2 regions of the Rhizobium sp. BG4 genome follow, and region 1 is predicted to be linked to the other one. Evidence: riboswitches for the same ligand, from Rfam matches in the RefSeq annotation. Region 1 holds a riboswitch; the other holds the start of a gene.
What was found. A riboswitch is a leader RNA that binds a small molecule or an ion and turns the genes downstream of it on or off. The one in region 1 is predicted to bind S-adenosylmethionine.
Positions count from the first base shown of each region.

Region 2: another riboswitch for S-adenosylmethionine. It lies ahead of metA (homoserine O-succinyltransferase); the one in region 1 lies ahead of F2982_RS06930 (O-succinylhomoserine sulfhydrylase).

Region 1 covers NZ_CP044125.1:1,319,699-1,323,754, reverse strand. Annotated here, with positions in the region: gene apaG (Co2+/Mg2+ efflux protein ApaG) at 1-274, opposite strand, end outside; gene F2982_RS32160 (GNAT family N-acetyltransferase) at 681-1,058, shown strand; gene F2982_RS06930 (O-succinylhomoserine sulfhydrylase) at 1,069-2,253, opposite strand; SAM riboswitch at 2,295-2,373, opposite strand; gene F2982_RS06925 (2'-deoxycytidine 5'-triphosphate deaminase) at 2,447-3,541, shown strand; tRNA gene F2982_RS06920 (tRNA-Gly) at 3,585-3,658, shown strand; gene F2982_RS06915 (CatB-related O-acetyltransferase) at 3,680-4,056, opposite strand, start outside.
Region 2 covers NZ_CP044125.1:1,964,519-1,968,574, forward strand. Annotated here, with positions in the region: gene F2982_RS10055 (ABC transporter ATP-binding protein/permease) at 1-1,723, opposite strand, end outside; SAM riboswitch at 1,873-1,950, shown strand; gene metA (homoserine O-succinyltransferase) at 2,012-2,935, shown strand; gene F2982_RS10065 (aldose epimerase family protein) at 3,074-4,056, shown strand, end outside.

The DNA of each region.
Region 1 (4,056 bases):
TATCGAGCGGGCATCCCGATGAGTATTCATAGGTATCGCCGGGCTCCAGCCGCGGCTGCTCGCCAACCACGCCCGGTCCCGTCACTTCGTCAACCACGCCGTTCTGATCCGTTATGTTCCAGTAACGGTTGACGAGTTTTACAGAGAGCTCGGAATTGTTGCTGATGACGATGCGATATCCCCAGACATAGCGGTCATCGTCCGGATCGGATTGCTCCTCCAGATAAAACGGCTCGACGACAACTTCTATATCTCGTGTGAGGGCGCGATACATGCCTTACACCTTAGTCAGGATATGTTACTCGTATCTTATACCCGGCCTTGTCCGTCAAGAAATGAGGCGGGAAGTCGAGCTTTCAACGCTATTGAAAACGGTGTTTTTACATTAATCATTAATTCGGGGGCAAATTTGACACTGCCGTCAACCTGGTCTGGCGCGCTTTATGGATAGCACTTCAGGCAAGCAAACCAATCGCGCCAGTTTTACTTTGTTGCGATCTTTCCCTGAACACCCGCTCGCCGAAGCGGTTCGCAGGCGCGTCGCCCGCGGGCGGGACTCGCTGGGTTTTTTCCTTGGACCGGCCGAGCGGCGTACCGCACTTTTCAAGCGGTCAATCAATCTGGATCGCTTGATTGCCATCCAGTGCAAGGGCCGCATCGTTGGACACGCAACTTTTTCCGTGGCGGGCAAGGGGCCCTTTTCGCCGACGGCGCGGGATTTCCAGGCAGAATATGGATCGCTGCAGGGATTGCTGCGCTTCCTCGCCTTTTGCCTCACGGAGCCCCGTCTGGCCGCTGGCGAACTCTATCTCTACACGCTGAAGGTTGATGCCAAGCTTCGCGGCCAAGGCGGCGGAACAATGCTCCTGGAAGCTGTCGCTGCGGCAGCCGCGGAAAGCGGTTGCGATACCGTCACACTCCAGGTCGCCGGGCATAATCCGGCCGTTTCGACATATCGCCGAAACGGCTTTGTCGTCAGCAGGCGCCTCAGGCTGGGGCCGCTGCGCCTGCTTTTCCCGTTTGCGGATGTGCTGACGATGAAGCGCGTCCTGCGCTAGGCAGGACCGCTCACGCCTTCACTTTCGACAGAGCCTGCGCGAAGTCTTCCAGCAGGTCGTCCGTGTCTTCGATGCCAGCCGAGAGGCGAACGGTGCCTGCCGAAATGCCGAGTTCGGCGCGCGCCTCGTCCGACAGGTTCTTGTGCGTCGTCGTTGCCGGATGGGTGATCAGGCTGCGGGTGTCGCCGAGATTGTTGGAGATCGTCACGACGTCGAGCGCGTTCTGCAGCTTGAAGGCGGCTTCCTTGCCGCCCTTCAGCTCGAAGCAGACCAGCGTCGAGCCACCGGTCATCTGCTTGGCGATGATATCGGCCTGCGGATGGTCCTTGCGGCCCGGATAGATCACGCGGGCGACCTGCTTCTGCTCCGCCAGGAAGTCGGCGATCTTCGAGGCGTTCTTCGTCTGCTGGGCGACGCGCAGCGGCAGGGTCTCGATGCCCTTCAGCAGCGTCCAGGCATTGAACGGCGACATTGCCGGGCCGGTGTGGCGGAAATAATCGTGCAGGTTCTCGTCGATCCACTGCTTGTCGGAGAGAACGACGCCGCCGAGGCAGCGGCCCTGACCATCGATATGCTTGGTCGCCGAATAGATGACGATATGGGCGCCGAGCTCCAGCGGCTTCTGGAAGAGCGGCGTCGCAAAGACGTTGTCGACAACAACCTTGGCGCCGATCTGGTTGGCGAGCTTGGCAACGCCGGCGATATCGACGATCTCGAGCGTCGGGTTCGTCGGGCTCTCCAGGAAGAACACCTTGGTCTTCGGGGTGATCGCCTTTTCCCAGTTTTCCAGGTGGCGGCCGTCGACCAGCGTGCATTCGATGCCGTATTTCGGTGCCAGCGTCTCGACCACCCAGCGGCAGGAGCCGAACAGGGCGCGGGCCGCAACGATATGATCGCCGGCCTTCAGCTGGCAGAGGATCGCCGCGGTAACGGCAGCCATGCCGGAGGCCGTGGCGCGCGCATCTTCAGCGCCCTCGAGCGCGCACATGCGCTTTTCGAACATGTCGTTGGTGGGGCTGCCGTAGCGGGCATAGATGAAGCCGTCGGTCTCGCCCTTGAAGCGCGCTTCCGCCGCCTCGGACGTGTCATAGACGAAGCCTTGCGTCAGGTAGATCGCTTCCGACATCTCGCCATATTGCGAGCGCAGAGTGCCTCCGTGAACGAGTTGGGTTGCAGGGCGCCAGGACTTGCTCATGCCATCACCTCAAAAACAAAAAAACCGGCCGCAAATGCAGACCGGTTTCACACCCGGTCTTTTTAGCCACTTGTTTAACGTGGCTGCAAGCCGACCGGCCAAATCACCACGGGATAAAGCTGCAATACTGCCGTTAGCTTCTTGCGTCAATTCCCTGTATTTGGTTTTGTCGGCCACGAACTATGGATGGAGCATGATGGCTCGCGAAACTGGAATTTTGGCCGATCGTGCCATTGCTGCGTTGTTTGAAGCCGGCCGCCTCGTGTCGGAGCGGGAGCTTGATCGCGATCAGATCCAGCCGGCGAGCCTGGATCTGCGTCTCGGCGCCAAGGCTTTCCGGGTCCGCGCCAGCTTCATGCCGGGTCCCTCGCATCTGGTGGCCGACAAGCTCGATCGCCTCAGTCTGCACGTCATCGATCTCTCGGAAGGCGCGGTTCTCGAAACCGGCTGCGTCTACATCGTTCCGCTGATGGAGCGCCTCGACCTGCCATCGGATATGTCGGCCTCGGCCAATCCGAAGAGCTCGACCGGCCGTCTCGATATCTTCACCCGAGTCATCACCGATTACGCCCAGGAATTCGACAAGATCCCGGCCGGCTATTCCGGGCCGCTCTATCTCGAGATATCGCCGCGCACTTTCCCGATCGTCGTGCGCCGCGGCTCGCGCCTGTCGCAGATCCGCTTCCGCGTCGGCCACTCCATCTTGGGTGAGCCGGAGCTGCAGGCCCTGCACGACGCCGAAACGCTGGTCGCCAGCAGCAAGCCGAACGTCTCGGGCGGTGGCATTGCGCTGTCGATCGATCTCACCGGCGACAAGGAAGGCCTGATCGGCTACCGCGGCAAGCACCACACGGCTGTCGTCGATGTCGACAAGAAGGCCCAGCACGATATCTTCGATTTCTGGGAGCCGCTCTATAGTCGCGGCCGCAACGAGCTGATCCTCGATCCGGACGAATTCTACATCCTCGTCTCCCGCGAAGCCGTCCACGTCCCGCCGCATTATGCGGCCGAGATGACCCCCTTCGACCCGCTGGTCGGCGAATTCCGCGTCCACTACGCCGGCTTCTTCGATCCGGGCTTCGGCCATGCACCCGCCGGCGGCCGCGGCAGCCGTGCCGTCCTCGAGGTCCGCAGCCACGAAGTCCCCTTCATCCTCGAAGACGGCCAGATCGTCGGCCGCCTCATCTACGAGCACATGCTGGAAAAGCCCGTCAGCCTCTACGGCTCCGGCCTCGGCTCCAACTACCAAGCCCAGGGCCTAAAGCTCTCGAAACACTTCCGCATCTGACCGCCTTGACACCGCCTCCCATCTGTTGGAAGGCTGGTGCCGCGCGGGTGTAGCTCAATGGTAGAGCAGCAGCTTCCCAAGCTGAATACGAGGGTTCGATTCCCTTCACCCGCTCCAGTTGGCGTTTTGCGCCAATAACTACGAAAGCCATCGCTTTACTGAAAATATGGACGTTGGCTTGGTCTTCTCGGCGTCTATCTCCGAGAGAAGCGCAATGGTCTTTTCAACATTATCGAGCGGCAGTTTCAGAATAATATCTATATCTCGGTCCCACCATCTGAGGCGAAGAAGGTCTCTGATGGTCTGATGATCAAAGCGGTATCGTATAATCTTGGCAGGGTTTCCTGCAACAATCGCGTATGGCGGCACATCTTTGGTTACGACTGCCCCGGCTCCAACTACGGCACCATCGCCGATCGTGATGCCTTTCAATACTAAGCTTGACGCACCAAACCAAACATCGCTACCGACAACTATTTTATTCGAGCGTTTTCTGTTCTTTGGTGTTTTATTGG
Region 2 (4,056 bases), 640 kb from region 1:
TATAGGTCTCGGAGCGGCCGATATAGATCATCGCCGTATCAGGCAGCGCCGTCAGCAGGTTGGTGAGCGTCGTCTGCCACTCCGGTTCGAGACCTTCGAGCACTTCGTCAAAGACCACCCAGCGCGGCCGCACGAGCAGAAGCCGGGCAAAGCCGATGGCCTTCTGCTCGTCGGAATCCAGCACCTTGTCCCAGCGCGCACGCGTATCGAGACGGCCGATGAGCTGACGCAGCCCGGCCTTCTCCATCGCAGCTTCGATATCTTTGTTCTTGTAGGAACCGGCAGGTTCGGGGAAGCAGAGCGCCTCGCGCAGCGTGCCGCCGGGGATATAGGCGACCTGCGGGATGAACAGCATGTCGTCGGATGGCGGCAGGCCCATCGTGCCGCTGCCGCAGGGCCACAGACCGGCCATTGCCTGGAACAGCAGCTTGCGATTGACGTTGTGATCGCCGTTGATCATCACCTTCTCGCCGGCCTTCAGCGTGACGTCAGGCTCGTGCACACGGAAGCCGCCGCACTGGTCGACTTCTTCGCCGAGCTTTGCGGCGATCGTCACGTTCTTCATCACAAGCCTGTCCGCGGCAGTGTCCTCGTAGGCGATGACATTCTTCGGGTTCATCGCGTCATCCATGTGCTGAAGCGCATGGCGGAAATCGGTGACGCGGTTCAGCGTTGCGCGCCATTCGGCGATCGGGCCGAAATTGGCGACGTACCAGCGCAGCGCCGTGTTGACCTGGTTGAAGGCGCCGACCGACATCATCAGCTCACCGAAGGTCAGGCCGCCGGAGAAATAGGCAGGGGCAGCGACGATGATCGGGATAACGATGACGAGCCAGCCATAGCCGGCAGAGACCCAGGTGAGATTGGTATTCGCCATCGTCAGCCGCTTCAGGACGGCGAGAACGGTGCTGATATCGATATTGATGCGCTGGCGCTCGTTTTCCTCGCCCTTGGCAACGGTGATCGCCGGCATGTTCTCGTTTGCATGCATCAGCGAGAAACGTAGCTCGGCTTCCTTCGAGAAGCGCTCGGCATTGATCGGCACCAGCTTGCGGCCGACGATCTGGCTGAGGATCGATGCCGAGGCGGCATAGAAGACCGCGGCCCAGACCATGTAGCCGGGGATGGCGAAGGAATAGGTGCTGAAGTGGAAGACGAAGCCGCTCGACAGTTCCCAGAGAACGCCGATGAAGCTGACGAGCAGGATGGTGGACTGAATGAGCCCGAGAACGAGGCCGGTGGTGCTTTCCGCCAGGTTTCGGGCGTCTTCATGCAGGCGCTGGTCGGGATTGACGCCGATCAGGCCGCTCGAGGCCAGCCGAAGGGCTCGCTTGCGCTTCAGCCATTGATCGACGAGATCGCGTGTCAGGCCCTCGCGCATGTAGAGCGCGGTCATCTGGTTCAGCCATGCCTGGCCGACATTGAGCAGCAGGAGGGAGCCGGCGATCAGGCCGAAGACCTGCAGCTGGTGGAAGAATTCGGTGACATCGCGCCGCTGCAGCGAATCGTAGAAGGGTGCGTTCCAGCGGTTCAGGACCACCTGGCCATAGGCCGTCGCCAGGATGACGGCGAGCAGAATCGCCGCGAGCGACAGGATCTTGCCGCGCACCTTGGAGGCCCAGAAAGCCTGAAACATCAATTTAAGGCGGTAGCCGAGGCTCAGGTCATATCCGACCCGGTCTTGCCGCTGACCGCCAGCCGCGCCTTTGGCGTCGTCCGTCATCACGCATTCCCGTACAGCATCGCCCCTGATTAACATGGTAGCGCGCACTGTCCATCAACAGATTCTACCAGTCATTAATGCGTGAGTTACCTTGCGCCAAGGCGCCGCATGCGAATCCTCATTGATTCGCGCCGCTGTCAGCGCTATCTAGGAGACCTCGTGGTGATTTGGCCGGCCGGCTTGCAGCCACGTTAAATAAGTCGCTAAAGGGCCGCGTGCGGACCGGTAGCGATTCTTTCGTTGCCGGTTTTTTATTTGCCGGTTGTTCTGTTCGATCGAGTGAATGCGATGCCCATCAAGATTCCTGACACGCTCCCCGCTTTCGAAACCCTCGTTCAGGAGGGGGTTCGGGTGATGACCGAAACGATGGCTATCCGCCAGGATATCCGTCCGCTGCAGATCGGGCTTCTCAATCTCATGCCGAACAAGATCAAGACCGAGGTGCAGATGGCGCGCCTCGTCGGCGCCTCTCCGCTGCAGGTCGAGTTCTCGCTGGTGCGCATCGGCAACCACAAGGCCAAGAACACCTCCGAAGACCATCTGCTCGCCTTCTACCAGACCTGGGAAGAGGTGAAGCACCGCAAATTCGACGGTTTCATCATCACCGGCGCGCCGATAGAGCTGATGCCCTATGAAGACGTCACCTATTGGAAGGAGATGCAGGACATCTTCGAATGGACGCGCACCAACGTGCATTCGACGATGAATGTCTGCTGGGGCGCGATGGCGGCCATCTACCATTTCCATGGGGTGCCGAAGCATGAGCTCGGCGAAAAAGCCTTCGGCGTCTATCGCCACAAGAACCTGAAGCCCTCTTCCGTCTATCTCAACGGTTTCTCCGACAATTTCGAAATCCCGGTCTCCCGCTGGACCGAGGTTCGCCGTGCCGATATCGAAAAGGCATCGGGTCTGGAAATCCTGATGGAATCGAACGAGATGGGCGTCTGCCTGGTTCAGGAAGAAGCGGCCAAGCGGCTCTATATCTTCAATCACGTCGAATATGACTCGACGTCACTGTCGGACGAGTATTTCCGCGACGTGAATGCCGGCGTGCCGATCAAGATGCCGCATAACTATTTCCCGCATAACGATCCAGCCCTTCCGCCGCAGAACCGATGGCGCAGCCACGCGCATCTGCTCTTCGGCAACTGGATCAATGAAATCTACCAGACGACGCCCTACGAGCTCAGCGAGATCGGCACGAAAATCTGAGGGCTTATCAATCTGTTGACGTTGCGCCGCTGGCCTTGATGCCGCGGCGCTTCTTTTTTGCCTTTGGCAGTTGCGGTTCGTGGAAAATGGGGGCAGGTTCGCTGCCGGAAAGCGAACAGATTTCAGGACGATGGATAGATGGCTGAACAGCTGAAGCGGGAAGTTTTCGGAACGACGAAGGATGGCGAGACCGTCTATCGCGTCGAGATCAAGGGCGGCGGTCTGACGGCCAAGATCATGACCTGGGGCGCGGTCATCCAGGATCTGCGGCTCGACGGCCATGAGGCGCCGCTGCTGCTCGGCTTCGACAATTTCGCCGACTATCCGGCCTATTCCTCCTATTTCGGCGCAACGCCCGGCCGCTGCGCCAACCGTATCGGCGGCGGCAAGTTTACGCTCGACGGCAAGGCCCACCAGCTGGAGCTCAACGAGAAGGGTGTCTCGCATCTGCATGGCGGCAGCGACAATATCGCCAAGCGCAACTGGACGATCGTCGAGCATGATGTCGATCGCGTCGTGCTGAAGATCGTCGATCCCGATGGCCGCGCCGGCTATCCGGGCAATTGCACGATCCAGGCGACCTACCGGGTCCATGGCAACGGCGAGTTCTCGATCGTCTATGAATCGACATCGGATCAGCCGACGCTCGCCAATGTCTGCCAGCACGCCTATTTCAATCTCGATGGCCGTGACGATGCACTCGGCCACGACATCATGATCGCCGCCGACCATTATCTGCCGACCGACGAGCGGCAGATCCCGACCGGCGAGCTGCGCCCGGTCGACGGCACCGCTTTCGACTTCCGCGAAATGACCTCGATGAAGCGTTTCGAGGGCTCCGAGCAGGCGCTCTACGACCATAATTTCTGCCTGTCGAAGGATCGTGTCGCCAAGCGCTCGGTCGTTCTGGCGCGCAGCGTCAATTCCGGCGTGTCGCTGGAAGTACGCACGACCGAGCCCGGCGTGCAGTTCTATGCCGGCTTCAAGCTCAATGTCGCGGTGCCGGGTCTCGATGGCCGCAAGTATGGCCCGTTTGCCGGTTTCTGCCTGGAAACGCAGGTCTGGCCCGATGCGATCAATCACGAGGGCTTCCCCAATGCCGTGCTGCGGCCGGGTGAGGC